Regions from separate parts of the Streptomyces sp. NPDC051907 genome, predicted to be linked through region 2. Evidence: riboswitches for the same ligand, from Rfam matches in the RefSeq annotation. Region 2 holds a riboswitch; the other holds the start of a gene.
What was found. Region 2 has a riboswitch for cobalamin ahead of AB0M39_RS07285 (prenyltransferase/squalene oxidase repeat-containing protein). Riboswitches for the same ligand answer to the same signal wherever they lie in the genome.

Region 1 (14,582 bases), on a different contig from region 2:
GCCGGCACGCCCCCCCCCCCGCCCCGCAGCCGAGCGAGGGGGCTTGGCTATCTCATCGCTGCCGGGCGCCCTCTCCGCGAGAGCGCGTCCGCAGCAGCAGGACGCCGGCGATCAGCAGCGCGGCGCCGACCGCGGAGGGCCACAGCTGGGCGCCGGTCTCGGCGAGCCCGCCCTCTGCGGCCTGCTGCTGGCCGCCCGCCAGGCCGGTCTCGCCGGCGGGCGGCGTGCTCTGCGCACCGGGTGTGCCGGCCGCGGCCTCGGACTTCTTCGCGTCGGGAGCGGCTGCGCCCGACTCCACGGCGGCGGCCTTGGGCTTCTGCACCGTGCCCGCGGCCGGCTTCTGCGCGGCGGGCGCGCCGCCGCCAGATCCGTCGGCCTGGGGCTCCTCGGCCTTGTCCGTGGCGGCCGGGTTCTCCTGGCCGCCGGGCTCGGCGCCGTCGTTCCCGGGCTCGGGCTTCTGCTCGTCGCCGCCGGAGGCCGGCGGCGGAGTGGCGCCAGGCTTGTCGCCGCCCTGGCCGGGCTCGCCCCCGGGCTGCTGCGTCGGCTGCTCTGTCGGCTGCTCCGTGGGCTTCTGGGTGGGCTGCTCGGTCGGCTCCGAGGGGGGATTCTGCGTCGGCTGCTGCGTCGGCTTCGGGTCCTCGCTCGGCTGCCCGCCCGGCTCCTCGCCCGGCTCCTCCTCGGCCGGCGGGGCGCCGACCTCGCCGGGTCCGCACTTTCGACCGTCGTTGATGCAGTCGACCAGCGCCCGCATCAGGTTGTCGTCGAAGACGTTGATGAAGTCGCCGTGGTCGGTGACCGGCTTGTGCAGCTGCTCGGGGAAGGAGTCGACCGCGAACACCGCGGGGGATTCTCCGTCGAAGACCGGCCGCGGCACGTCGTAGACGATCCGCTGCACGAGCTGCGGGATGGCCTGGAAGCCTTCGGCGCAGCGGCCGTTCTGGTCGGCGAACGCCACGTGCGTACGGTGGTTGGCGCTGTCCGCGTTCTTGCCGTCCCAGCAGCTCTGGAACTTGAAGCTGCGGACCACCTTGCTGCCCTCGGGACAGATCGGGTACTTGTCCTTCAGCTGGCGGTTCTCGAAGCCGGTGCAGCTCCACGACGCGTTGGCGTTGGCGTTGCCGTTGACGAACGCCTTGGCGTCGCCGGTGATGATCCGCAGGAAGCGGGGCATCACGGTGACCTTGCCGACCGGGCTGCCCACGAAGTTCAGCGTGACCTCGGCGGGCGTCTGGATCTCGCCGACGTTCTTGTCCTTGCCGCCGCCGTCAGCGTTGGCGTCGGCCTCGTTCTGGCCGTTCTGCACACGCAGAACGGGCCAGTAGTAGGTCGACTTGTCGCCCTGGTTACGGCACGTGGTCTGACCGTTGGCGAGGTCGTCGTCGCTCGCGAACGCGTCGTTGGCCTGGTTGCCCACGTAGTCGTGCATATGGTGCGCGCCGTTGCTCACACCGGGCGCGACGATCACGTTGTCCGGGTTGAACTTGCCGTTCTCGTTCACACCGCAGTCGGTGGAGAAGACGCCTCGGGAGGCCTCGGCGAGCTGCTGGGGGTTGGCGACGTTGGGCTGGACGGACTGGATGTCGACGAAGTCGGACGCCTCGGGGCCGTTCTGCGCCTGGCCTCCGCTGCCGTTGCCCTGGCCGTCGCCCTGACCCTGCTCCTGGCCCTGCTGCCCCTGGCCCTGCTGCCCCTGGCCCTGCTCCTGGTCCTTGCCGTCACCGGCGCCGTTCGCGTCCGCGTCGTCCGCCTGCAGAATGCACGCCGCCATCGACTCCACGCCCTTGGGGCGCTCGCCGGCCACCTTGCCGATGGCTACGGCGATACGGTCGAGGCTCGCCGCGCGCTTGTCCTTCAGCGGATCGAGGACGGCGTTCTGGGCGAGCTGAGCGTCCCGCTCCATCCGCTCCTTGTCGTCGACGAACTGCTGGTACGCCTCGGTGATCTGGGTGTCCAGCGTGGCGAGTTCGCGGTCGACCTCGACCCTGGCCGCTTCGGGCACTTCGGGCAGCCCGTTCGCGACCTCGGGGCACTTGATCGTGGACGCGGCGGGGCCGGTGCTCCGCGTCTGGTTCTGCTCGCCGCCCCACCCTTCGCCGGCGGTGGCGGTGGTGTTGACCGCGATGAGGCCACCCCCGCCAAGGATCAACGCGATCGAGGCGACGACAACTCTTCTGCCGCTCTTGGGTCGTCTACGTGCTGTATGTCTCAACGGAGCTCCTATGCTTCGTTGCCGGTCGGCCGTGAGCGTGCGCCGGCTGAGAGGGGGCGGCAGCGCTGCGGAGCTACATACGGAGGAGGCGGGCGGAGCGTTCAAAGCGATCTGGAATTCGTAGAAACCTCCAGTCGCCGGGGGCGCCTGACGCTGTGTCGAGCCACAGCCCGCAGCGGCGGCGGGGCGTTCCCAGGGCGTACGGCCGCCAGCTCCGGCGGTCAGTTCCCGCAGGTCACGCCAGGAGACCTCCCCTCGGCCGCTCCTCGCGCACCCGGTCGAGGCCGGGCAGCACGGTGACATGCGGGAGCCCGGTGACCGGGTGCTCGCTCACGTCCGCCTCGACGCGGTAGACCTCGGCGAGGAGCGTGGCGGTGAGGACCTCCGCGGGCGTTCCGACGGCGACCACGCGGCCGGCCTCCATCACGCAGATCCGGTCGCAGAAGGACGCGGCGAGGTTGAGGTCGTGCAGCGCGATGACGGCGGTGACGCCGAGCCCGCGCACCAGCCGGAGGGCGTCGAGCTGATGGCGCAGGTCCAGGTGGTTGGTCGGCTCGTCCAGCACCATCGTCCCGGTGCGCTGCGCGAGGGCGCGGGCGATGAGAACCCGCTGCTTCTCCCCGCCGGAGAGGCGGTCGAAGGGCGCGTCCGCCAGCGCGGCGACGTCGAGCTCCTCGAGCGCGCCCACGATGATGCCGCGGTCCTCGGCGTCGTCGCCCGCGAAGGCGCGCTTGTGCGGGGTGCGGCCCATGGCCACCACGTCGTACACGGTGAGCTCGAAGTCCCCGGCCGTCTCCTGCAGTACGGCGGCGAGCCGCTGCGCGAGGCGCTTGCCGGGCATCCGCCAGACGTCCTCGCCGTCCAGCGCCACCCTGCCGGAGGTGGGGCGCAGCGCCCGGTAGAAGGTACGCAACAGGGTGGACTTGCCCGCGCCGTTGGGGCCGGCGAGTCCCACCACCTCGCCGGGCGCCACGTGCAGGGAGACCTGGTCCACCAGGGTCCGGCCGTTCACGACGACGGACACGTCCTCGACGTCGAGCGCGCCGGGCTTGGCTATCGGGGTGTCCGTCATCGGGCCGCCTTCCGTCGCATCAGCCAGAGGAAGAACGGGCCGCCGACCAGGGCGGTGAGGATGCCGACGGGTATCTCCTCCGGGCTGATGAGGGTGCGGGCCGCCAGGTCGGCGGCGATCAGGAACGCCGCGCCGAGCAGCGCGGCGGCGGGCAGGGCGCGGCGGTGGTCGGCGCCCACGAGCAGCCGCACCACGTGCGGCATGATCAGGCCGACGAACCCGATCTGGCCGCTGACCGCGACGATCGTGCCGATCATCAGGGCGACGAGCGTGAACAGCGCGGCGCGGAAGCGGTGGACGTCCAGGCCGAGGGCCGCGGCGGCCTCCTCCCCCGCCAGCAGCAGGTTGAGCGAGCGGCAGACGCCGAGCAGGACCGCCGTGCCGAGCAGGACCGCGCCCACGGGGATCCACACCAGCGTCCAGGTGGTGCCGGCCAGTCCGCCGAGCATCCAGCGCAGCGCCGACTGGGTCTTGTGCGGGTCGTTGGAGGTGACGACCAGCAGGCTGGCGACCGCCGAGAGGACCTCGGCCATGGCCACGCCCGCGAGGACGAGCCGCACGGTGGTCATCCTGCCGCCGGAGCGGGCCAGGAAGTAGACGGCGATCAGCGCGGTCAGCGCGCCGAGGAACGCGGCCACGGGCAGGGAGAAGATCCCGAACAGGGTCACATGGAAGACGAGGACCAGCACCGCGCCCACCGACGCGCCGGACGACACCCCGAGCAGCATGGGGTCGGCCAGCGGGTTGCGGACGAGAGCCTGGAGCGCCATCCCGGACACCGACAGGCCCGCGCCGACCACGCCGGCCAGCAGGACCCGGGGCAGCCGGACGTCGAGGACGATCGTCTCGCGGACCGGCGTCCAGGTCGGCTCGGCCAGCGACGGATGCACCTGGTGCAGCAGGATGCTCCAGACCTGGCCGGCCGGCACGTTGATCGAGCCGATCGCGATGCCCGCGGTCGCCGCCGCCGCTACCAGGGCCCCGAGCAGCGCCAGGACCAGAGGATAGGGAACGGCGGTGCGCCGGACCGCGACCGCCCCGGCTCCGGCCGGGCCGCCCGCCGCCTTGGCGGGCCCGGCCGCCTCCGTCGCATCGGCCGGGCCGGCCGCCTCGGTCGTCTCGGTCGCCTCCGTCACTGGAAGCGGTCCGGGTGGATCTGGCGGGCCAGCGACTCCACGGCGGCCGGCACCCGGACGCCGAGCACGGTGGAGGAGAGCGGCAGCACGGCGAACCGCTTGTTCTTGATCGCGGGCACGTCCTTCAGCGCCGGGTTGGCGAGCAGGAACTTCTTCTTGTCCTCGACGGGCTGGTCGCCGTAGTCGTAGATGACGATGACTTCGGGAGCCCGCTCGGCCACCTGCTCGAACGACACGTCGCCGAACGTCTTGTCCACGTCCGCGAACAGGTTCACACCGCCCGCTCGCTTGATCATCTCGTTGCCGATGCCCGCGCCGCCCGCGGTGAACGCGGTCTTGTCGCCGCTGTCGTAGACGAAGAGCTTGGTCGGAGCGACGCCGGCGAGCTTGCCGTCGACCCCCTTGAGGACGGTGTTGAGCTTCTTCACCTGCTGCTCGGCCCGCTCCGGCACGCCGAAGATCTTGGCGACGGTGCGGATCTCCTCGTCCATCTTGGCCATCGTCACGGGCTTGGAGCACTCCTCGATATTGAGGTGGGTGTCGACCCCGGCGTCGGTGAACGCCTTGCGGCCGCGTCCCTCCTTCTCGTCGAAGGTGCTGGAGAACCCGCCGTAGACGAAGTCCGGCTCGGCGGCCAGCAGCGTCTCGAAGGAGGGGTACTCCTTCGCGAGCACCTTGATCCCGCCGTAGGCTGCCTGGTACTCCGGCAGGATCTTGTCGTCGAGATAGCCCGTGCCCACCATCGACTTCTCCAGCCCGAGCGCCAGCATGATCTCGGTCGCGTGCTGGTTCAGCGACACCGCCCGCTGCGGAGGACGCTTATAGGTGGTCTTCACATCGCAGTTGGTCACCGTGAGCGGAAAGCCCTTGGCGGCGGAGCCCGCCGACCCGGTGTCCTTCCGGGCGCCGCCGTCGCCTCCGCAGCCGACGGTCAGCAGAGCCGCGGCTATCGCCGACAGCACGAACTTGGGGTACTTGCCCGTCATGTGATGGGTCCTCTCACCGGAGTCGTCGCAGGGTGGATCGGTGGGTCATCGCGTGTCGTCGGGGGAGGGCACGGACCGTGCGCGGCCCGGCGGGGTGAAGACGTACAGGTCGAGCACGTCCGGCAGCGGGGCGACGCCGGGGCCGCCCGCTCTCACCCAGTCGACGACGTCCTCGGTCGCGGCGGGGTCGTTGACCAGGCCGAGCCAGACCGGCCGGGCGCCGGCGGCACGTCCCGCGGCGGAGGGCTGTACGACGATCACGTTCGCCTGGTCGCACACGTCGAGGCACTCGCAGACGCGGACGGGCGCTTGAGTGCGCAGACGGGCGGTCTGCTCCGCGTGATCGACGCCGGTCACCTTGGAACTGCCGCAGCAGCAGTCCCGGCATACGACGACCCGGCACGGCGCCGGCTCGCCTGACAGTCCCCCGATGGGCATGCCGACAAGTCCTCCCCTCTGGGGAAATCCGCCCCAGACACTTCGAGGAGGCGACCGCGTGAGTTTCCTGGCTCTCGGGTCGAAGCTCGTCCCGACCTTCCCACCCGTACCCGGGCAGTGGTCTGTTCGGGATCCGCTCGCCGATCACAGTGGCGGGACCGCGCCGGATTCACACCGGCTTCCTCGATCCGCCGTCGCCTTTTCGCGGGACATCATCGCAGACGGGAACGGCATGTCGTACCGCGCGTTCGGACGTACGAGGGGCGGGCGCGAGCGGCGCGCGCCTCCCCGGGGCCGACGCCGAGCAAGGCGGCCCGCTCCGACGCGGTCGCTCGGACACGGCCGCTCGGAAATCCGCTTGACCGCCCTTCTATGGTTCCCGCATGACGACCACGCTCCGCCTGGAGAAGATCACCCCGAAGAACTTCGACGCCGCGATCGGCATACGAGTCCGGCCGGACCAGGAGCACTTGGTCGCGCCGGTCGTGAAGTCCCTCGCCGAGGCGTACGTACACCCGGAGGCAGCCTGGCCCCGTCTGATCCTCGACGGCGACCGGCCCGTCGGCTTCCTCATGGCCTTCCTCGACATCGACTTCGCCGACGACGGCACGGGCGCCGACATCCGCTCGGGCCTGTGGCGCCTCAACATCGCGGCCGGCGAGCAGGGCAAGGGGTACGGCCGCTTCGCGGTCGAGTCCGTGGCCGCCGAGATCCGCCGCCGCGGCGGCGACCGCCTGACGGCCACCTGGGAGCCGGGCGAGAGCGGCCCCGAGCGCTTCTATCTCGGGCTGGGGTTCCGGCTGACGGGCGAGAAGAGCGGGGGCGAGACGGTGGGCGAGCTGGAGTTGGGCTAGGCCCCCGGCCTAGTGAGCCGATGCCCTGCTCCTCGCCGAGATCGCACGCGGCACGACGGCGGGGCGGCTGGACGGCACGACGGCTGGCGGGCTGGAGGGCGGGAGGGCGGGCACCGCCGAAGGGCCCGCTGCCGGATGTGTCGCCTGGTACGGGCCGACGCTCACCGCCCGCGTTCAGTACCGCTGAGCCTTGGCGATCTTCGCCGTAAGCGCCAGGTCGGCGGGCTTCCGGCTGATGGCGAGGGGCCGAGCCCGCTCGCCCGGCTCGAGGTCCTCCGCGCCGACGATCCTCGTCTCCACCGCCTTGCCGTCGGCGTCGACGAAGTCCACCTGCACGGCGTACGACGCCTGCTCGTCGGTGCTGTTGGCGATGTTGACGACGACCGCCTGCAGACCGCCGGTCTCGGCTCTGGGCCTCCCCGTCAGCGAGACGTCGGAGGTCGCGTTGCCCTTTCCCTCCACGTTCTTCAGCTGGGCGGCGGCCGCCTCGTTCGCACGGGTCAGCTCAGCCGAGACCGACGCCTCGAAGGAGGAGGCGGCAGCGGAGGCGGACGAGGCCGCGGCGCGGGCCGACTCGAGGGCGGACTCGGCGGCGGAGGCCATGGCCGAGGGCGGCGTGCCCGAGAACGCGGACGTGTCGGGGGGCGTCGGGCGGGGGCTGAACGTCGTCGCGCCCTCCGTGTCGCCGCTGTCGGTGCTGCACGACGACAGCGCGGCCACGCTCGACGCGACGACGACGCACGTCAGGGCGACCGTCGCCAGCCGTCGCCTGCCGGGCCGGCCCTTCGCGCATGCGGTCATCTGGACTGTCCTCTCCCAGCTGGCGACCGAGGGACGCTCCCTCCGGTGGCGCCCATGACGAACGGCCGTGCCCCGTGCACCCTGCGCAGGGCGGGGTCGGCCCCGGGCTCTACTGGTCGCCGGCGAGCTGCTCGGCGAGTTCCTTCTCGTCCTCGTCCGCCATAGACGTCTTGAGGACGGTTCCGCCATAGGGCTGCATCGCCGCGGCGAACTTCTCGTCGACGATGTCCGTAGCCATGATCACGACGGCGGCCGAGCCGGGCTTGAGAAGGGACTGGACCTTCTCCCGGAACGACTTGTCGACGCCCATCTGGCTCACCTTGCCGATGATCCCGCCGACCGCGGCGCCCACCACGCCGATCCCGGGCATCAGGATGAGCATGCCGAAGACCATGCCCCACAGGGCGCCCGCCGTGGCCGACACGGCCACCTTCTCGCTCTTGCGGGGTGTGTCGACGTGCGTCTCGCCCTCCTGGTCCACCGAGACCAAGGCGAGCCCGGTGAGCTTGAGCACGGAGTCCTTCTCCAGCTGCTGGACCGTCTTGAAGGCCTTGTTCGCGGTTGGAGGCTCGTCGTAGCCGATGACGATGAGTTCGGACATCCTGATCTCCTTGGTCACCAGATTGGCAATACGAACCTTATGTCCAATTCGGCGATCAGGCAGAAGATGCGCGGGCGCGCCGCGACCCCGCGGCGCGCACACCGACGAGGCCGGGCCCGTGCGGGCCCGGCCTCTCAGAAGCAGGCGGATCAGTGGTTGGTGCCCGACGCCCAGACCGCGCGGCTGCCGTCGTAGATCACCACGTTGCCGTCGTCCTGGATGGCCAGGCGCGAACCGGGGCGACCTGCGGTGTTCGAAGCCCACACCGCGCGGTTGGAGCGGGTGTAGACGACGAAGTTGCCGTCCGTCTGGAAGCGGGCCGTCCAGCCCTGGCCGACGGTGTTGGAGGCCCAGCGGGCCCGGTTGAACTCGTCGTAGATGACGAGGTTGCCGTCGGACTGCATGACGAGCCGGGCCGTGTCGGAGCTGACCGACTGGTTGTGGCTCAGGGTGAACGGCGCATAGCGCACCTGGGTCGCCTGCTCCCCAGGTATGGCCGTCTTCCCCGAGGCGGCCGGACGTGCATGGTCTGAGGGTGCCGCGTGCGCCTGGCCGACGAGCATCAGGCTGGCGAGCACGGCGGTTGCGAGAAGCGCGGTAGCTCTCTTCCCCACGAGCGAACTCCTTGAGTCAGGTAGTTCAACCATCGGCGCCCCGATCGGGATGCCGTCCCCGGACTCTGGCGCCCGGGCGGCGCCGGAAGCGTCCGCTCCGGCCCGCCATGACGTGTTCGTGTCACTCTTTGACCTGAAATTGTAGGCACCAACTATTTAGGGCCAATTGCGCGCGCCGAAGCTGGCCGACTTCCTCCCCGAGCGGGCGTCACGCCTGCTCGGGGACGCTCGGGGGAAGGGAGTCACGCCTGCTCGGGGAGGGGTTATGCCTGCTCGGACGGCTGGTCGAGGCGGTCGAGGCGGTCGCGCTGGGCCGGCGTCAGGCGCAGGTCCGCCGCGGCGACGTTCTCCTCGAGGTGGGCGATCCGGGCGGTGCCCGGGATCGGGAGGACGACCGGCGAGCGGCCGAGCAGCCAGGCGAGCGAGACCTGCGTGGGCGTCGCGCCGGTCTCGGCCGCGACGGCGGCGACCTCGGCCTGCGCGCCCGACTCCCCCGCCACGATCGGCCGCCACGGCAGGAACGCGATGCCCGCCTCCTCGCAGGCCTCGAGCACGGGCTCGTACGCGCGGTCGAGCAGGCTGTAGCGGTTCTGCACGCTCACGACGTCGACGATCCTCCGCGCCTGCTCCAGTTCGGTCACGGTGACCTCGGAGAGCCCGACCCGGCCGACCTTTCCCTCGGTCTGCAGCTCCCGCAGCGTGCCGAGCTGGTCGGCGAGGGGCGTCTCGGGATCGATCCGGTGCAGCTGGAGCAGCTCGATCCGCTCGACGCGCAGACGACGGAGAGCGTGCTCGACCTGGTCGCGCAGCACGGCGGGCCGGCCGTCCAGTCCCCACTCGCCGGTGGAGGCCGAGCGGGCGACGCCGATCTTCGTGGTGATGAGCAGGTCGTCCGGGTAGGGGTGGAGCGCCTCGGCGAGAAGCTCTTCGTTGGCGCCCCCGCCGTACAGGTGGGCGGTGTCGATGAGCGTGACGCCCAGCTCGACGGCCCGCCGGGCGACCGCGAGGGAGGCCTCGCGCTCGGGGCCGGGCTCGGTGGGCAGTCGCATGGCTCCGAACCCGAGCCGCCGTACGCGCAGATCCCCGCCTATGAGAAAGGTGGTCGCTGTCATCGGTGTGTCCGCATCCCCTCAGTCAAGAGGCAACGCTAACAGCGCGGTCGGCCCCTTCTCAGCGGCCCAACGACTTCTTCAGCTCGGCCTTGTTCATCGACGAGCGGCCGTGGATGTCGCGACGCTGCGCCTCCGCGTACAGCTGGTCGTACGTCGGCCCCTGAGCACCGCTGTGCGAACGCCGGCCGCCGCGCTTCGACGACGACATCTCCTGGGTCGAGGACTTGCCGGCGGTGCGCGACTCGCCGGAGCGTGCGCGCTCCTTGTTCACGGTGCGGGCGGCGATCTCCTTCGCGCGCTTCGTGCTCTCTCCACGCTCTTCGGCGCTCTCCTTGATGTGCTCGTACTGACGCTCCCGCTTCGGACTCGAACCGCGAGGCATGACGACTCCTTTCCGTACGTCTGGTTCTCACCCTGTGCCGTGCGTCGCGGCGCCGCAATCGCAGGCTGAGGCTCTCCTCGGCCTGCGGGTGCCCGGGAGGCGGGGACTCACTCGTCGCGGACCTCGCTCCCGCGTGGTCTGCTGGAACGGCAGCCGGTCCGGCAGAAAGGCGGAGGTCGTGCGCAGCGTGGGCGTGGAGGAGGAGTTGCTCCTGGTGGACGCGGAGACCGGCGAGCCCGAGGCGGTGTCGGCGGCGGTGCTGGCCGTGGCGTCCCGGGAGGCCGACGGGGAGGACGAGGTCTTCGAGGCGGAGCTGCACCGCGAGCAGTTGGAGTTCGCCACCCGGCCGCAGGTCGCGATGGGTGACCTCGGCGACGAGATCCGGCGGTGCCGGGCGGAGGCGACGAGGCACGCCGGCGAGATGGAGGTGGCGGTCGCGGCCCTCGCCACGTCGCCGCTGCCGGTCAGCCCCTCGGTGGGGTCCGGGGAGCGCTACCAGTGGATCGACGAGCAGTACGGGCTGACCGCGCAGGAGCAGCTCACCTGCGGCTGCCACGTCCATGTCTCGGTGGACTCCGACGAGGAGGGCGTCGCGGTCCTGGACCGGATCCGGCCCTGGCTGGCCGTGCTGCTGGCCATGAGCGCGAACTCGCCGTTCTGGCAGGGGCAGGACAGCCGCTACCGCAGCTACCGCGGCCAGGTCTGGGGCCGCTGGCCCTCGGCCGGCCCGGTGGAGGTCTTCGGCTCCGCCGACCGGTATCACGAGCAGGTGCGGGACATGATCGGCACCGGTGTGCTGCGCGACAAGGGAATGGTCTACTTCGACGCCCGGCTGTCGCACCGCTATCCCACCGTCGAGATCAGAGTCGCGGACGTGTGTCTGGACCCCGATGCGACGGTGCTGCTGGCCACCCTGGCGCGCGGCCTGGTCGACACGGCCTCCCGCGCATGGCAGGCGGGCGAGCCGCCCCCACGGCACGGGGTGGGCCTGCTGCGGCTCGCCGCGTGGCGGGCCAGCCGGTACGGCCTGGACGACCGGCTGGTCCACCCTCTGGCCGTGCGGCCGGCGCCGGCGGAGGCGGTGGTACGGGCGCTCTTCGACCACGTCCGGGACGCCCTGGACGAGAACGGCGACACCGAGCGCGCCCAGGAGTCGCTGGGCGCTCTGCTGACGACGGGGAGCGGGGCCGGGACTCAGCGTGCGATCTGGGAGCGGACCGGGAGTCTGCGGGACGTCGTCGCCGAATGCGTGCGGCTGACGAGCGCGTAGGGCCCACGACAGGCCGGGCCATGCCGCCCCCGAGAGCAGGCGGAACGTCTGGACTCCGACCGAGGAGGAGAGCGATGAACGACTATCCAGAGATGATCGTGCCGGTCAACCACGTGGCGCCGGTCCCCCGCCGGATCCGGGCGGCCCTGGGAGGCGAGACCGTCCTCGACACCACCCGTGCGCGGTATGTGTGGGAGGTCAGCTACTACCCGCAGTACTACATCCCCCTCGACGACGTCCGGGCCGACCTGCTGACGAGCGAGGGCCACACCCAGCCCACCGGCCGAGGCGTGGCCGAGGTGCACGCGATCCGCCTGGGCGACGTCCATCGCCCGCGTGCGGCGAAGGTGTTCAAGGACTCCGCCGTCGAAGGGCTGAGCGGAACGGTCCGCTTCGACTGGGCCGCGCTGGACGCCTGGTACGAGGAGGACGAGGAGGTCTTCGTCCATCCGCGCAACCCGTACGCCCGCGTCGACGCCCTGCGCTCGAACCGGCCCGTCCGGATCGAGCTCGAAGGCGTCGTCCTCGCCGAGTCCCCCGCGCCGGTGATGGTCTTCGAGACGGGGTTGCCGACCCGGTACTACGTGGACCGCGGCCTGGTCGACTTCGCGCGTCTGACCGCCACGGACACCGAGACCGCCTGCCCCTACAAGGGCAGGACGAGCGGATACTGGTCGGCCCTGATCGGCGCCCAGACACACCCCGACGTCGCCTGGTCCTACAGTTTTCCCACCCGGCAGCTCCAGCCGATCGCCGGGCTGGTGGCCTTCTTCAACGAGCGCGTCGACGTCTTCCTCGACGGGCTGCCCCTGGAGCGTCCTGTCACCGCCTTCTCCCGTTCGAAGAGCTGAGCAGCGCGTTTCCCGCCATGGGGGCGGGCCGGCGGAGCCCGCCGGCCCGCTCTTCATGGCCGGAATACGCGCAAGGCGTCGACCTCGTACGACATCGCCGAGGCGGTGGCGTCCGGCGGCGGGTGGTGGGTCCCCGCGCACACCGACAGATTGACGATGAGGTAGGCGCGCCAGTGCCGGCCGACCCCGGCGCGGTCGGCGTACGCCTGGGCGCCGTTGACCCACCAGACGACGGACTTGGCGCCGAATTCGACCGTCAGCTCGATCCGGGCGCCGGGCCTGACGTCCTCGTGGCGGTAGCAGTGGCCCCGGTCTCCCACCCTGTTCGACAGCTCCAGCAGGTCGGGGTTGTCCGGGTGGTACTCGAAGACGTCGACCTCGTTGCCGCCCTCGTACCAGGTCCAGACGGCAGGCCAGGCGCCGTTCTCCTCGGGGAGGCGCACGCTCGCCTCCAGGACGTCGCCCGTCTGGACCATGAATCCCTCGGCGCTGCCCTCCGTGGTCAGCAGTCCCGTGCTCCACGACCCCTCCGGGCGCCGCGTGGCGCGGAAGACGCCGGCGCGGCAGTAGGACGGGTCCACGACGAGGTGGTCCCGCTTGTCGTCGCCGCGGTTGGTGGGTCCGCCGTTCGGATACGCCCAGGAACGTCCCTGGACCCATTGCTCCGTCGAGGCGAAGTCAGCGGTGAAGACGGGCTCTCCTCGTTGCGGCGGCGCCTCGAGCGGCGGCCCGTCATGACCGCCGAACCGCCTTCTGACGTACTGAAGCAGCATGCGCACCTCCCGATCAAAAGTCTCGAATGGCACCAGAATCCATGATTCCGATGGCTTGTTCTGACATAGACCGAAAACCTCCTCTCGCTCTCGGGGCGGCGTCGCTAGCTTCGCTGGGGCCGGTGGACCCCGGCGGCCGGCCCGCCTCGCTCGACGCGGCGCCAGTCACCGCCTGCCCGTGCCGCCGGCGAACCGGCGGCGCGGACCTTCCAGAAAGAGGTGGTACATGCGTACATCCACGCGCTCGTTCCCGGACCTGACCAGAGCCTTGCTGGCGACGTTCGCTCTGCTCGCCACGACCCTGCTCTTCGCCGTCAACGCGCCCACCGCCCGGGCGCAGGCGTCCGGGCTGGACAACACGTGGGCCTGCAACGTGCCCGCCGGCTACACCTACGACCGAGTCGCCAGCCAGCTCAACACCTGCGGACAGGGTTTCCGCACCATGTACCACCTGCGCTCCCCGCAGGACAACATCTGGGTCTGCAGCGTCTCCCCCGGCTATACCTACGACCAGGTCTCCAGCCAGCTCAACGTGTGCAGCACCAGCGGCTTCGCCACCAGCTACCGGATGCGTGCGCCCAAGGACAACCTGTGGGCCTGCACCCTCCCCAACTGGAACCTGACCTACGACCGGGTCGCCAGCCAGCTGAACGTGTGCAGCACCTCCGGCTTCGCCACCAGCTACCGCCTGCGGACCCCGGCCAACATGCTGTGGGCGTGCACCGTGCCGTCCGGATGGACCTACGACCAGGTCTCCAGCCAGCTGAACGTATGCAGCACCAGCGGCTTCGCCAACAGCTACCGTCTGCGCGGCTGATCCGACCCGTACGAAGGACGACGGGTGGGACCCGCGAGCTCGCGGGTCCCGCCCCCTCGGTGTGCGCGAGCCGGTCACGCTGTCGGCAGCGTCGTCTCCGCGCTCGGCTCGCCGAGGGTCGCCGTGGGCGTGGGCGTACCGGGCTCCGGGCTCTGCCCGCTCGGCTCGGGCGTCGGCTCGACGGTCGGCTCGGCACTCGGCTCAGGGGTCGGCTCGAACGTCGGCTCGGAGGTCGGCTCGGCTGTGGGTCGGGCGGTGGGCCGGGGGGCCTCCGCTGCCGGCGAGGGGCGCCGCACCGCTCCCCCGGCGTCGGCGCCGGTCTCGGGAGCCGGCTTCGCCGAGCCGGCGGGAGCGGGCGCCGAGCCCTCCGTCGGCCCTGATGCGACGCCTCCCCGATCAGGGCCGGCGGAGTCGAGGCGCAGCGCGTCCGCCGAAGCGTCGTCGCCGCCGTCCGTCTCCTCTTGTACGGGGTCGGGGCGGTCGGGGGCGGGCACGGGCTCGACCGTCGACGGCCCGGCGGCCATGTCCTGCCGCGCCGAGGGGAGGCGGAGCCAGGGCGCACCCGACTCCCCGTCGACGAGGAACCCGGCCAGAGCGGCGACGTACAGGGAGCAGACGATGCCGGCGCACCAGCCGATGCGGCGGGCTCTTCTGCTTCGACGCCCG
Region 2 (14,582 bases):
TGGTCCGCAGCGCGAAGCCCGGAGTCCCGGTGCGCCGGCCCCTGCCCGCCTCCCTCCCCGGGGAGCCGGCCGGAGCACGGCGCAGACGGGAGGGAGGGAGTCGTCGGCGGGACCTCTCCAGGAAGGCACTCATGCGCCAGCTCCTCGTTCGCTCCGTCGTCGCCACCGCGGCGGCCGGCCTCCTGTCCACCACCGCACCGGCGGTCGCCCACGCGAAGACCGCGCCCCGCTCCAACGCGCCGATCAAGGTGACCCTCAGCGTCCAAGGGCCCGACGGTCTGCTGTTCAAGGGCAGGATCAAGACGAAGGGCCACGACGTCACCACGGCCGCCGGCGGCACGCACAAGTGCGACGGCACGAACGGCGGGGCCAACCCCTCGAAGGCGCCGACGCCGACCGCGGCCCTCGACGACGCGGCCCGCAAGAGACACTTCACCTGGGACGGCGCCTGGTACGCCTCGTTCGACGACTTCTCGGTCGACACCATCAAGGACGTCAGCGGCGGCGGCGTCGCCTACTGGAACATATCCGTCAACGGCACTCCGACGCCCGTCGGCGGCTGCCAGTTCAAGCTGAAGGCCGGCGACCAGGTGGCGTTCACCTGGACGACGTTCTGACCCGTCGGGCCACGCGCACGGCCGTGGGTCCGCGAAGGAGCGCCTCCGCGGACCCACGGCCGCCGGCCGGTCAGCTGCCGTACGTCAGGGCGATCGTGTCGCCCACGTTGATCACCCTGGCGCGGTCGGCCGCGGTGGGAACGGAGCCGTCGACGCTGGCCTTCCACGTCGAACCGCCGCTGTTCGCCGTGCCGTTGACGGCCGTGACGACGCCCGTGCCGGAGGACGGAGTCACGCTCGTGACGCACCCGGACGGGGTCGCGGCGCCGGTCGCCGCCGTCAGGACGTCGCCCAGGGTGGTCGTGGCGCCCGTCGGCGTGAAGGACACCGAGCAGACCTTGAGGGCACCGGATCCGTCGTCGACGGTCAGCGCCAGCTTGGCGGCGGTCCCCGCGGTGAAGCCGCTCTGGGCGACCCACTTCGTCTCGCCCGCGGCGAGAGGAGTCGGCGGGGCGGCGGTGAAGCCGCCGCCCGCCACCGCGCGCAGGCCGTCGATGGACGCGTAGGCGTTGGGCACGGTGTCGCTCGGCAGGTACTTGAACCCGCCGCCCGGCTTGAACTGCTGGGCGATGAGGAAGTCGAGCGGCGTCTTGCCGGCGGCGGTGAGGAAGTCGCCCGTCTGGGGGTTGATCCCACACGCGTTCAGCCCGGAGACAGCCCATCCGTTGGAGTTGGTGTTCGGCCCGAACATGGCGTTGAAGGCGCCCGACCCGACGACCAGCTTGCTCTTGAGGAGGCCTTGGCCTGGACGATGTCGGGGTCGCTCGCGGGCACCCCGGACACGCACAGGGCGGCCATGGAGGCGCCGGTCATGTCGATGTCGCTCGCCGCGGCGAGCTGGGACGGGTTGCCCTCGGCCTTGCCGAAGTTCCAGCCGCCGTCGTTGTGCTGGTTGGCGCGGATGCGTGTGACCACCTTGGCGAGCAGAGCCTGGGGCACCCGCTGGGCGCCCGCCTGCGTCTTCGCCCCGCCGAGCGCGAGGGCCGCGAAGACGGTGCCGTTGTAGTTCGCCGAGGATCCGAAGTAGCCCGCCTCGGCGCTCTGCCAGTAGCCGTAGACGTCGGCGATCAGGTTGCGGCCGGCCGAGATCCTGGCCGGGTCGAGGCCGGCCGCGTAGGCGTTGAGCGTGGCGCGCTCGTAGTCCGTGACGACAGGCGAGCCGGACGGCCAGCCCGGCGCCGACAGGTGCGATCTATAGATCTTCCGGGCGTTCTTGGAGGCGTCCCCGCCGGGCGTCACGTCCGCTGCGGCCGTGCCGGCCGCGGCGAAGGCGCTGAACGCCCACTCGTTCGACAGGCCCGAGCCGGCGTAGGAGCCGTCCGCGGCCTGGAGGGACTTGAGGTAGGCGACGCCGTTCGTCTTCGAGGTGGCTATCTGCGCGGGTGTGGCGGTCGCCGACGCCGGCGACGTCGTCAGGACGAGGGCTCCGAGCGCCACGGGGGCGACGAGCGCGGTGCGAAGGGGAGTACGGGTACGGGCCATGGCCTGCTCCTGGAGTCGAGGGACGCCGGCCCGTGCCTGGAGTTCGCCGTCCGGAGGCACGACGGCGGACCAGTGGCCGCCGTCCGAACGCGTGGTACAGCTTCCTGTGGTGCTCGCCGTCTGGGCATTCGGGCTCGGCACCGGCCCTTCGCCGGTCCCACACCGCTGCGCGTCAGCCCCGGAGTCTCACCAGGTTCCCCCATGTGGCAGCCCAGGACGCTACCGGAGAGCCCAACCTTTAGCCAGGACAGGGGACTTGAGCCCTCGTCGGTTCATGACCGGCGGACTTCACAAGACCTTGACGATGTACCCACAAGCGTGTTGCAATCCGGCTGATACACACTCAGTACCAGGGGAAGCCGGTCGAACTCCGGCGCTGACCCGCAGCCGTGGGCCCGACACCGTACGGGCGAGCCGGAATGCCTGGGCTGAGCAGCACTTCAGCGACAGACGCCGTCGCGGTCTACGGCGTGGTTCGGCCAGCCCCTGCGGAGACTCCGTGCGGGGCCTGCAGCCACGCGCGGGACCCGCCCGGCCGACACGAGGGGCCGCGGTGGGTACCGGAAGAGCAACAGAGCGTCGGGGGACGAGCGCGAGAGTACTGTCCCTGGTGTCGGCCCTCGCGCTGACCCTCCTGGCAGGCGTGTCCTTCGTCACCGGGACGGAGCCCGCGGCGGCCGATCCGATCCAGGACTGCACCGCGGCCAAGGGCTCGATCGTCGCCGTCGACTTCGGACCGTTCGGCGGCAAGGTCGAGCGGGGCTGCGACACCACTCCCACGACCGGGTACGAGCTGCTCCACGAGGCGGGCTTCACCACCGAGGGAACCGGGCACGACGGTCCGGCCTTCATCTGCCGCATCGGCTACGGCTCGTTCGACTCCGGTACGCAGTACCCCACTCCGGACAAGGAGGACTGCGTCCTCACCCCGCAGGCCACGGCGTACTGGTCGTACTGGATCGCCTCTCCGGGGCAGTCCACGTGGACCTACAGCCCTCTCGGCGCCATGGCCCGCAAGCCGAAGCCCGGCGACGTCGACGCCTGGGTGTTCGGCGGCACCGATGTCGGCGGCAGCACCGGCAAGCCCCGCTTCTCGCCCGACGACGTGCGGGCCCGCGGAGGAGAGACGCCCGCCCCGAGCCCCACGCCGACGCCGACGCCGCCGGCGTCCAAGATCGACGTTCCCGCCGCCGCGCGCTGGATGGCGACCCGGCTCACCGACGGCGAACGCGTCGTCGACGAGGGCGCGGAGACCCCCAACTACCTGCTCACCGCCGAAGCCGCGTACGCGCTCGCCGCCGCGAACGGCAAGAGCGGCGCCCTGGACAAGGTGACGGCGTTCCTGGCCGCGCACACCGAGGCGTACGCCTACCCGTCCGGCAAGGACCAGGCCCCCGATCCGACGGCGGCGGCGCGGCTGGCCCTGCTGGCGGAGATCACCGAGGCGAACCCGCGCGCGTTCGGCGGCCACGACCTCCTCGCCGACCTCTTGGCCAACGTCTGCGACTCCGGCCCGGAGAACGGCCCCAAGCCGGGCTGCACGGCCAAGGGCGACTTCCTCAACGCCGGCTACGGCGACGGCCAGGCGCTCGCGGTCCTCGCCCTGCTGCGCGGCGGACTCCAGCCGCCCGCCGAGACGGTGACCCGTCTGACGCGGCTCCAGTGCGAGGACGGCAGCGTCACCAGCATCCTGATCCGGCCCGGCGAGAACTGCGAAGGCGACCCGATGACCACCGGTCTGGTCGCCCTGGTGCTGCACAAGGCGGGCGGGCACGCCGGCGAGGTGGCCAAGGCCCGCGCGTATCTGCACAAGACGCAGCTCGGCAACGGCTCCTACCCCGGCTACAACGGCTCCACGACCGGCAGCGTCACCGCCACCGCCCTCGCCGCACAGGCCCTGCGGGCCCTCGGCGACGCCGCCCGGTCCGACGCCGCCGTCTCATGGCTGTCCGGCCAGCAGGTCCGCGACGGCGGATTCGGCTTCGACGAAGGCGCCGCCGACTCCGTCGTGTACGCCACGTCTCCCGCCGTCCTCGCGGGCGCGGGCGTCGACCTGGTGTCGCTGAGCGTCAAGAAGCCCGAGCCGCCGCAGCCTTCCCCGAGCCCGACCACGACTGCTCCCCCGGCCACCACCGCTCCTCCGACCTCGCCGCCCGGCGAGGGACCGGACCTCGACAAGGGCGTGGCCTATCTGACGAAGCCCGCGAACCTGAAGCAGGGACGGTGGTACGACAACGGCCAGGGCCGGGGGTTCGCCGACTACGGCATGACGATCGACGGCGCCTTCGCCCTCGCGGCGACGGGCCTCGACAACGCCACGCTCCGCAATATCGTCGACTTCCTCGACAAGGGGGGCAAGGACGGCACGGGCCGCGGAGTCCACGCCTGGACGGGCGTCGGCACCAGCCATGCCGCCGGCGGCTCGATGGGCAAGACCGCGCTCCTCGCCGAGGCGGTCGGCCGCGACCCCCGGAACTTCGGCGGACAGGACCTCGTCGGGGCACTCGCCAAGGCGGTGTGCACCGCCCCGAGCAAGCCGCCGAACCGCTCCTGCCCGGCCAAGGGCGCCTATACGTACGCCCCTTCCGTCTTCGCCCAGGCCCTCGGCGTGATGGCCCAGGTACGAGCCGGCGAGAGGGACGCCGCGGCGGAGCCCATCTCCTACCTCAAGAGCCTCCAGCGGCCGTCCGGCGCCTGGCCGAGCCTCATCCCCCCGACGGGGGACTCCGACGTCGACTCCACCGCCATCGCCGCGATGACCCTCGACCTGGTCGCCGGCGACGAGGCGGACCCGGCCGTGGACAAGGCTCTCGCCTGGATCGCGAGCGAACAGCTCGGCGACGGCGGTTTCCCCGGCGCGTCCGGCAACTCGGTGAACTCGGCCGCGCTCGCCGTCCAGGGCCTGTCCCTCGACGGCGAGAAGTACAGCGCCCAGATCGCGAAGGCCCGTAAGTTCCTGGCCTCCCAGCAGAACCGGGACGGCGGCTTCAACGTCGCCAAGGGCGGGCAGCCCGGATCGGACATCCGGGCCTCCACCCAGGCCGTCGGCGGCGCCACGGGCATCTCGTTCGGCGTCCTCACCCGGAGCCTGACGGGCACCGCCCCGCAGCCGATCCCCAGCCCCTCGGGCTCGACGCCCGTCATCGTGACCCCTGGCGACTCCGGGGGCCAGTCGGCAGGCGCCGACGGCGGCCTGGCCGGCGCGGGCGGGACGGGCGGCGGCGGTGGCCTGGCCTCGACGGGCGCCCAGCTCGGCGGTCTCGCGGCGGCGGCCGCCGTCCTCGTCGGGGCCGGCTGGCGCTTCGTCGTCGTGGCCCGGCGTCGCGAGAGCGCCGGAGCCGGGCAGTGAGCCGGCAGGCGGTACGCACTCTCGCGCGCGGCGTGGCGGCGCTGGCCATGGTCGCCGCGGCCGTGTTCGGGACAGGAGGCGCAGCGGTGGCGGCCGCCCAGCCGATGGGCAGGTGCACCACGTCCTCGGGCGTGGTGCTGGCGGTGGACTTCAGCCGTTGGGGAGGCCCGGTCTACCGGTCGTGCGGCACGACTCCCACCACCGGCTACGAGCTGCTCAACCAGGGCGGCTGGCGGACCACGGGCACCGGGCACGACGGCCCGGCGTTCATCTGCCGGATCGGCTACAGCGGCCACCAGGGCGGCAGGCAGTATCCGACCGCGCAGGACGAGGACTGCGTCCTGACTCCTCCCGCCTCCGCCTACTGGTCGTACTGGCACGCCGACCCGGGCGAGGACGACTGGGAGTACAGCCAGCTCGGCGCCATGAGCTACAAGCCCAAGCCGGGCAGCGTCGACCTGTGGATCTTCGGCGGCACCGACATCGAGGGCGCCAAGGGCCGTCCGACCGTCACCCCCGACCAGCTCCGCGCGCACAACGCCAGGCCGGTCGGCGGCGGTTCCGGACAGAAGCCCACCTCGAAGCCCGCGGACGGCGGCTCCGGGAACCAAGGCGGCGCCCCCTCCGGGCGGCCGTCCGCCGAGCCGAGCACGGCATCGGCGAGCGCCTCCGCCAGCGCCAGCGCCTCGCCGAGCCCGTCGGCCACGGCCTCCGCATCGCCGTCCGCCGAGCCGTCCGCGTCCCCGGCGTCCGAGTCCGCCGTCGCGGCCCCGCCCGGCGGCGCCAAGGTCGTGGACGCGCAGCCGGCGGCGGACGCAGAGCACGAGACGGGCTCGGTGCTGCCGGTCGTCGCGACCGCGGCCTTGGTGCTGCTCATTCTGGGGGCGGCGGGCTTCGCGGCGAAGCGCCGTCGCCGTACGGAGTAGGCCGGTGGCCCGCACCGCCGTCGGCTCGGAGCCGCGGGCGTCCGAAGCAGTCGCACCGGACACCCGCGGCCGCCGGCTGCCCCGCTCGCTGCACCCTGTGGCCTGGTGGCTCTGGGCCCTTGCCCTGGCCACCGCCGTCAGCCGCACCAACAACCCGCTGCTGCTGTTCCTCGTCCTCGCCGTGCTCGGCTACGTCATCACGATGCGCCGCACCGAGGCGCCCTGGGCGCGGGGATTCAAGTACTACCTCTATCTCGCGCTCACCGTCGTGGCGATCCGCGTCGTCTTCCGTGCGGTCTTCGCCACCGGCATCACCCCGCACGACCACTTCCTCTTCGCGCTCCCCCGCATCCCCACCCCCGGCTGGTACGCGGGAATCCAGATCGGCGGCCCGGTCTCGCTGGAGGCGGTCCTGTCCGCCGCCACGGACGGGCTGCGGCTGGCCTGCATGCTGTGCTGCATCGGCGCGGCCAACACCCTCGCCAACCCCAAACGGGCCCTGCGCGTGCTGCCGGGGGCGCTGTACGAACTCGGCGTCGCGGTCACCGTGTCGCTGAGCGTCGCGCCCCAGCTGGTGCAGAGCGTCCAGCGCGTGCACAGGGCACGACGGCTGCGGGCCGGCCGCACGAAGGGTCTGCGCGCCTTGCGGGGCATCGTCGTGCCCGTCCTGGAGGACGCGCTGGAACGCTCCCTGCGGCTGGCCGCGGCCATGGACTCCCGGGGGTACGGGCGAGCCGGCTCGGCCACCGCGCGCTCCCGCAGGCTGACCGGGGCGTTCATGCTGTCGGGCATGTGCGGTCTGTGCGCCGGGGCGTACGGGCTGCTCGACGCGACCGCGCCGGCGGTCCTCGGCTTCCCGGCGCTGCTGGCGGGCTCGCTGCTGTGCGCCGCCGGGCTGCGGCTCGGCGGCCGGCGCGTCACCCGCACCGCGTACCGGCCGGATCCCTGGCTGGCCGCCGAATGGGCGGTCGCGGGCTGCGGAGTGCTGTCCGCGGTGGTGCTGTTCGCCGGGACGGGCTTCGACGCCGCCGACCTCAACCCCTCCATCTATCCGCTCAGCTGGCCGACGCTGCCCCTGGTGCCGGCCGCGGCGATCCTGCTGGCGGGCAGCGCCGGATTCCTGGCGCCGCCGCCCACACCCCACACCCCGCCCACACCCCACACCCCGCCCGAGCCTCACACTCCGCAGACACCGCGCACACCGTCCGCGCCGCGTCCGGCCGCACCGCGCACCGAGGAAGCCACGTGATCACCTTCGACCAGGTCAGCGTCGTCTACGACGGCGCCGACGAGCCCGTGCTGCGCGAAGTGGACCTGACCGTCGACGAGGGAGAGCTGGCGCTCGTCGTGGGCCACACGGGCGTCGGCAAGTCCACCCTGCTGGGGGCGGTGAACGGCCTCGTACCGCACTTCACCGGCGGCACGCTCTTCGGCCGCGTCACCGTCGACGGCCGCGACACGGCGGATCATCCGCCCCGGGAGCTCGCCGACGTGGTGGGAGTGGTGGGCCAGGACCCGCTGGACGGGTTCGTCACCGACACGGTGGAGGAGGAACTCGCCTACGCCATGGAGCAGTTGGCCGTGGCGCCCTCGGTGATGCGCAAGCGGGTGGAGGAGACCCGACCTGCTCGGGCTCGCCGAGCTACGCCATCGCGCCTTGCACGAGCTGTCCGGCGGACAGCAGCAGCGCGTCGCCATCGGCTCCGTGCTCACCGCGCATCCCCGCGTCCTGGTGCTCGACGAGCCGACCTCCGCACTCGACCCGACGGCCGCCGAGGAGGTACTGGCCGCGGTGACCCGCCTGGTGCACGACCTCGGGGTCACGGTGCTCCTCGCCGAGCACCGGCTGGAGCGCGTCGTCCAGTACGCCGACCGCGTCGTCCACCTGCCCGGCGACGGCAGAGTCGTCTCAGGGCCACCCTCCGAGATCTTCCGCACCTCGTCCATCGCCCCGCCCATCGTGGAGCTCGGCCGCACCGCCGGCTGGGAGCCCCTGCCGCTGTCGATCCGCGACGCGCGCCGAGCGGCGCCCCCGCTGCGCTCGAGGCTCCGCGGTGCCGCGGCGCCCGCGGTCCGCCGGCCGGCCGCGGGAGGGCGCCCGCGGCTGCTCAGCGGGCGGGGAGTCACCGTGGCGTATCACGGCGTGCCCGCGGTACGAGCGGTCGACGTGGACCTGCGGGGCGGGGAGGTGACCGCGCTGATGGGACGCAACGGCTCGGGCAAGTCCTCGCTGCTGTGGGCGCTCCAGGGCTCGGGGACGCGCCAGGCCGGCAAGGTGCACGTCACACCCTCCGCCGGCGGGGAGGCCGCGGACCCGCGCAAGCTGTCGGCGGGCGACGCCCGGCGGCTCGTCGGGCTCGTGCCGCAGACCCCGACGGATCTGCTCTACCTGGAGAGCGTCAAGCAGGAGCTCGCCCAGGCCGACACCGAGTCCGCGACGGGCGGCGGTCCCACCGCACGGGAGATCCTCGACCGGCTCGCCCCCGGCATCGACGACGGCGCCCACCCGCGCGACCTCTCCGAGGGGCAGAAGCTGGCCCTGGTGCTCGCCGTCCAGCTCTGCGCGGCTCCGGAGGTCCTCCTGCTCGACGAGCCCACCCGAGGCCTCGACTACCAGGCCAAGACCCAGCTGATCAAGATCGTCGACGCGCTCGCGGCCGAGGGCCGGGCGGTCGTCGTCTCCACCCACGACGTGGAGTTCGTCGCGCGGGCGGCGGACCGGGTCGTCGTCATGGCGGAGGGCGACGTCGTCGCGGACGGTCCGACAGCCGAGGTCGTCGTCGCCTCCCCGGTCTTCGCCCCCCAGGTGGCGAAGATACTCGCGCCACTGCCCTATCTGACGCCCGGCCAGGTCGCGAGCGTGCTGGCGGACGGCGTGCCCGAGGGAGTCGAAGGCGAGGGCGGGTCATGAAGGACCTCGGCCGCCTCGACCGGGCCACGGCCGTGCGCATCACTCCGCGCGCCGGTGTGGTGATCGCGATGGCCGCGTTCCTCGGCGTCGTCGCGTTCTTCTGGCCGTTCGTCGTGGCCCCGGGCACGTTCGGCTCGAACTTCGCACCCCCGCTGATCTTCGGCGTCCTGCTCGTCCTCGTCCTGTGCGTGGTCGTCTCGGAGATAGCCGAGGGCGGCATCAGCTCCAAGGCGCTGGCGATGCTCGGCGTGCTCTCCGCCGTCAACGCCGCCCTGCGCCCGCTCGGCGCGGGCACCGCCGGCATCGAGACCGTCTTCTTCATCCTCGTGCTGGCCGGCCGCGTCTACGGCCCGGGCTTCGGCTTCACCCTCGGCTGCACCTCGCTCTTCGCCTCCGCCCTGATCACCGGGGGCGTCGGCCCCTGGATGCCGTACCAGATGTTCGGCTGCGCCTTCGTCGGCATGCTCGCCGGGCTCCTCCCGCGGGCCTCGGGCCGCCGCGAGGTTCTGATGCTCGCGATCTACGGCTCGCTGTCCGGGTACCTGTTCGGCTTCCTGCTGAATCTGTCGTTCTGGCCGTTCGCGGTGGACCCCAGCAGCTCCATCGCCTACCTGCCGGGGCTGCCCTTCACCGAGCAGTGGCAGCGCTATATCGCCTTCGATCTCGCGACGTCGCTGGGCTGGGACACGGGTCGGGCGGTCACCAACTTCGTCTGCATCACGCTGGCCGGCCCAGCCGTCCTGACGACGTTCCGCCGGGCGGCGCGCAAGGCCCGCTTCCAGGCGCCGGTGCGGTTCGCGGACAGGCCGAAACCGCGCGGCGAGTGAGCGCGGGGCCCGGCGGCGGGCCGGGGCAACCTCTTGACCTCTGTGGCCCAGGCCACTACTTTGCGTGAGACGTCGACCCATATCTACCGGCAAGGAGGCGACCAGCAGATGAACACCAGCTCTGATCTCGGTCGCCTCGCCCAGTGCACCGCCTGGGTTCCGGGTCGGATCGCGCACGGCGTCTGAGCACGCCGTTTCTGATGTGCCCATAGCGGCACACTCCGGGTTTCCCGTCACCACTCTCTCGGCACATCGCTGTCGCGCATCCGTGCCGTTCTGCGCCCGCTCCTCGCACGTGGCGCGTCTGAACACAGAAAGCTGCCTGAACATTGGCGAACATGATGAATCGACCGTTCACGCACCGAAACGAAGGCCTGTCATGACAGAGGCGCGGATCACGGTCAACGGGAAAGAAGCACCGATCTCACCGGCCGCACCCCACACCACAGCGCTGGACTTCCTGCGCGAGCGCGGTCTCACCGGCACCAAGGAGGGCTGCGCCGAAGGCGAGTGCGGCGCCTGCTCGGTCCTGGTGGCCCGTCCCGGGGTGAACAAGCCCACCGACTGGGTTGCGGTCAACGCCTGCCTGGTCCCGGCCGCGGCGCTCGACGGCCAGGAGATCATCACCTCCGAGGGCCTCGCCACCGCCGGCGCACCCGGCACACCGCCCTCCCTGCACCCGGTGCAGGAGGAGATGGCGGTCCGCGGCGGCTCCCAGTGCGGCTACTGCACCCCGGGATTCATCTGCAGCATGGCCGCCGAGTACTACCGGCCGGGCCGCTGCGCCCCCGAGAGCTCGGCCGACAGCGCGGACCCGGCCGAAGGCGCCTGCGCCGACGCCGAGCACGGTCCGAACGGATTCGATCTGCACGCGCTGAGCGGAAACCTGTGCCGCTGCACCGGCTACCGCCCGATTCGCGACGCCGCGTTCGCCGTCGGCGCGCCCGCCGAGCAGGACCCGCTGGCGCAGCGCCGCGAACAGGCGCCGCCCGCACCGGTCGCCACCGTGTACGCCCAGGACGAGTACACCTTCCTGCGCAAGAACACCCTGGCCGAGACGCTCCAGCTGCTCCGTGAGCGGCCCGACGCGGTGCTGGTCGCCGGCTCCACCGACTGGGGCGTCGAGGTGAACATCCGCTCCCGCCGGGCTGACTGCGTGGTCGCCATCGACCGGCTGCCCGAGCTGCGGGAACTGCGCGTCGAATCCGACTGCGTCGAGATCGGGGCGGCGCTGACGCTCACCGAGATCGAGCGCCGGCTCGACGGCGACGTCCCGCTGCTCGCGGAGCTCTTCCCGCAGTTCGCCTCGCGGCTCATCCGCAACGGCGCGACCCTCGGCGGCAACCTGGGCACCGGCTCGCCCATCGGCGACAGCCCGCCGGTGCTGCTCGCGCTCGAGGCGTCGGTGGTGCTCGCCGACGCCGACGGCGAGCGCGTGGTCCCGCTGGCGGACTACTTCACCGGCTACCGGCAGAGCGTGCGCCGTCCCGGAGAGCTGATCCGCGCGGTGCGCGTCCCGCTGCCGCTGTCGCCCGTCACGGCCTTCCACAAGATCGCCAAGCGGCGCTTCGACGACATCTCCAGCGTGGCGGTCGCCTTCGCGCTCGACATCGAGGACGGCGTGGTCCGCAAGGCGCGCATCGGCCTCGGCGGCGTGGCCGCCACCCCGATCCGCTCCCTGGCCACCGAGGCGGCCCTGGAGGGCAGGCCCTGGTCGGCCCAGACCGTCGAGGCAGCGGCCCGGGTGCTGCGAGGCGAGGGCACGCCGATGAGCGATCACCGCGCCAGCGCCCTCTATCGTTCCGCGATGCTCGGCCAGAGCCTGCTGAAGCTGCACGCACAGACCACCGAGGCGGTGTCGTCATGAGTCATCTGTCCGAGCTCCCCGAGAAGCCCGTAGTCGGCGTCTCCCTGCCGCACGAGAGCGCCGTCCTGCACGTCACCGGCGCCGCGCTCTACACCGACGACCTGGTCCAGCGCACCAAGGACGTGCTGCACGCCTACCCGGTCCAGGTCATGAAGGCCCGCGGCCGGATCACCGCGCTGCGCACCGAGCCCGCGCTCGCCGTGCCCGGCGTGGTCCGTGTGCTGACCGGCGCCGACGTGCCCGGCGTCAACGACGCCGGCATGAAGCACGACGAGCCGCTGTTCCCCGACGAGGTCATGTTCTTCGGCCACGCGGTCGCCTGGGTGCTCGGCGAGAGCCTGGAGGCGGCCCGGCTCGGCGCGGCGGCCGTGGAGGTGGAGCTCGAGGAGCTGCCCTCCGTGGTCACGCTGCAGGACGCGATGGCGGCCGAGAGCTACCACGGCGCGCGGCCCCTCATGGTGCACGGCGACGTCGACGCGGGCTTCGCCGACTCCGCGCATGTGTTCACCGGCGAGTTCCAGTTCGCCGGTCAGGAGCACTTCTATCTCGAGACGCACGCGGCGCTGGCCCTGATCGACGAGAACGAGCAGGTGTTCATCCAGAGCAGCACCCAGCACCCTTCGGAGACGCAGGAGATCGTCTCGCATGTGCTGGGCGTGCCCAGCCACGAGGTGACGGTGCAGTGCCTGCGGATGGGCGGCGGCTTCGGCGGCAAGGAGATGCAGCCGCACGGATTCGCGGCCGTCGCCGCGCTCGGCGCCAAGCTGACCGGTCGCCCGGTCCGGTTCAGGCTCAACCGGACGCAGGATCTGACCATGTCCGGCAAGCGGCACGGGTTCCACGCCACGTGGAAGATCGGGTTCGACGAGGACGGCCGTATCCAGGCCTTGGACGCCGCTCTGGTCGCGGACGGCGGCTGGAGCCTGGACCTCTCCGAGCCGGTGCTGGCCCGAGCGCTGTGCCACATCGACAACACCTACTGGCTTCCCAACGCGCGCGTCGCCGGTCGCATCGCCAAGACCAACACGGTCTCCAACACCGCCTTCCGCGGCTTCGGCGGACCGCAGGGCATGCTGGTGATCGAGGACATCCTGGGCCGCTGTGCGCCGCTGCTGGGCCTGGACCCCATGGAGCTGCGCGAGCGCAACTTCTACCAGCCGGGCCAGGGCCAGACCACGCCGTACGGACAGCTGGTCACCCAGCCCGAGCGGATCTCCAGGGTCTGGGAGCAGGTGCGGGACGACGCCGCACTCGCCGATCGCCGGCGCGATATCGCCGCCTTCAACGCCGCGCACCCGAACACCAAGCGGGCGCTCGCGATCACCGGCATCAAGTTCGGCATCTCGTTCAACCTCACCGCCTTCAACCAGGGCGGGGCGCTGGTGCTGATCTACAAGGACGGCTCGGTCCTGATCAACCACGGCGGCACCGAGATGGGCCAGGGCCTGCACACCAAGATGATGCAGGTGGCCGCGACCACGCTGGGCATCCCGCTGCGCAAGGTGCGCCTCGCCCCGACGCGTACCGACAAGGTGCCCAACACCTCTGCCACCGCCGCCAGTTCCGGTGCGGACCTCAACGGCGGGGCGATCAAGAACGCCTGTGAGCAGCTGCGCGGGCGGCTGCTGCAGGTGGCCGCCTCCCAGCTGGGTTCGAACGCCTCGGACGTCCGCATCGTCGAGGGCGTCGCGCGGGCGCTGGGCGCCGACGAGGAGCTGGCCTGGGACGACCTGGTGCGCACCGCGTACTTCCAGCGCGTTCAGCTGTCGGCCTCCGGCTACTACCGGACCGAGGGGCTGCACTGGGACGCGAAGTCGTTCCGGGGCACGCCGTTCAAGTACTTCGCCTACGGCGCCGCGGCGACCGAGGTGGAGGTCGACGGGTTCACCGGCGCGTACCGCATCCGGCGGGTCGACATCGTGCACGACGTCGGCGAGAGCCTCTCCCCGATGATCGACATCGGTCAGGTCGAGGGCGGCTTCGTGCAGGGCGCGGGCTGGCTGACGCTCGAGGACCTGCGCTGGGACACCGGCGACGGGCCGAGCCGCGGCCGGCTGCAGACGCAGGCCGCGAGCACCTACAAGCTGCCGAGCTTCTCGGAGATGCCCGAGGAGTTCAACGTCACGCTACTGGAGAACGCCACCGAAGAGGGCGCGGTCTACGGGTCCAAGGCGGTGGGCGAGCCTCCGCTGATGCTGGCGTTCTCGGTGCGCGAGGCGTTGCGGCAGGCCGCCGCCGCGTTCGGGCCGAGCGGGATCAGCGTCGATCTGGCCTCGCCCGCGACGCCGGAGGCGGTGTACTGGGCGATCGAGGCGGCCCGCCGGGGCGAGGGCTCGCCGAGCGGTCTGGTCCGCGACGGCTCCGCCGCGGGCGGTCACACCGGAGACGGTCACGCCGGAGACGGGTCGGCGCCCCACGGCGAGATCCGGGCCGACGCAGAAGCGTTGAGCAGTGCCTGACATGACATGGATCGCCGCGGTCGCACGGTTGCGAGCACGCCGGGAGTCCGGCGTGCTGGTGACCGTCGCGACCGTGCGCGGCCATGCCCCGCGCGACGCCGGCGCGAAGCTCGTCGTGGGGCAGACGAAGACATGGGGCTCGAT

Region 1: it holds a riboswitch for cobalamin, as region 2 does, so the genes downstream of both, AB0M39_RS35460 ((2Fe-2S) ferredoxin domain-containing protein) here and AB0M39_RS07285 (prenyltransferase/squalene oxidase repeat-containing protein) in region 2, are expected to answer to the same signal.

What each region holds. Positions count from the first base shown of each region.
Region 1 is NZ_JBFAYB010000108.1:12,645-27,226, reverse strand. Features, by position in the region: gene AB0M39_RS35480 (DUF1996 domain-containing protein) at 53-2,209, opposite strand; gene AB0M39_RS35475 (ABC transporter ATP-binding protein) at 2,445-3,281, opposite strand; gene AB0M39_RS35470 (iron ABC transporter permease) at 3,278-4,282, opposite strand; gene AB0M39_RS35465 (ABC transporter substrate-binding protein) at 4,414-5,403, opposite strand; gene AB0M39_RS35460 ((2Fe-2S) ferredoxin domain-containing protein) at 5,449-5,841, opposite strand; cobalamin riboswitch at 5,881-6,071, opposite strand; gene AB0M39_RS35455 (GNAT family N-acetyltransferase) at 6,225-6,695, shown strand; gene AB0M39_RS35450 (FxLYD domain-containing protein) at 6,870-7,496, opposite strand; gene AB0M39_RS35445 (DUF1269 domain-containing protein) at 7,606-8,097, opposite strand; gene AB0M39_RS35440 (hypothetical protein) at 8,247-8,711, opposite strand; gene AB0M39_RS35435 (aldo/keto reductase) at 8,975-9,823, opposite strand; gene AB0M39_RS35430 (plasmid stabilization protein) at 9,882-10,205, opposite strand; gene AB0M39_RS35425 (glutamate--cysteine ligase) at 10,384-11,475, shown strand; gene AB0M39_RS35420 (DUF427 domain-containing protein) at 11,550-12,326, shown strand; gene AB0M39_RS35415 (beta-glucanase) at 12,380-13,099, opposite strand; gene AB0M39_RS35410 (hypothetical protein) at 13,326-13,916, shown strand; gene AB0M39_RS35405 (hypothetical protein) at 13,991-14,582, opposite strand, start outside.
Region 2 is NZ_JBFAYB010000007.1:124,494-139,075, reverse strand. Features, by position in the region: gene AB0M39_RS07295 (DUF4430 domain-containing protein) at 132-617, shown strand; partial or broken gene AB0M39_RS07290 (hypothetical protein) at 688-2,099, opposite strand; cobalamin riboswitch at 2,222-2,299, opposite strand; cobalamin riboswitch at 2,399-2,545, shown strand; gene AB0M39_RS07285 (prenyltransferase/squalene oxidase repeat-containing protein) at 2,701-5,448, shown strand; gene AB0M39_RS07280 (hypothetical protein) at 5,496-6,374, shown strand; gene AB0M39_RS07275 (energy-coupling factor transporter transmembrane component T) at 6,379-7,623, shown strand; partial or broken gene AB0M39_RS07270 (ATP-binding cassette domain-containing protein) at 7,620-9,285, shown strand; gene AB0M39_RS07265 (ECF transporter S component) at 9,282-10,112, shown strand; gene AB0M39_RS07260 (FAD binding domain-containing protein) at 10,492-11,979, shown strand; gene xdhB (xanthine dehydrogenase molybdopterin binding subunit) at 11,976-14,438, shown strand; gene xdhC (xanthine dehydrogenase accessory protein XdhC) at 14,440-14,582, shown strand, end outside.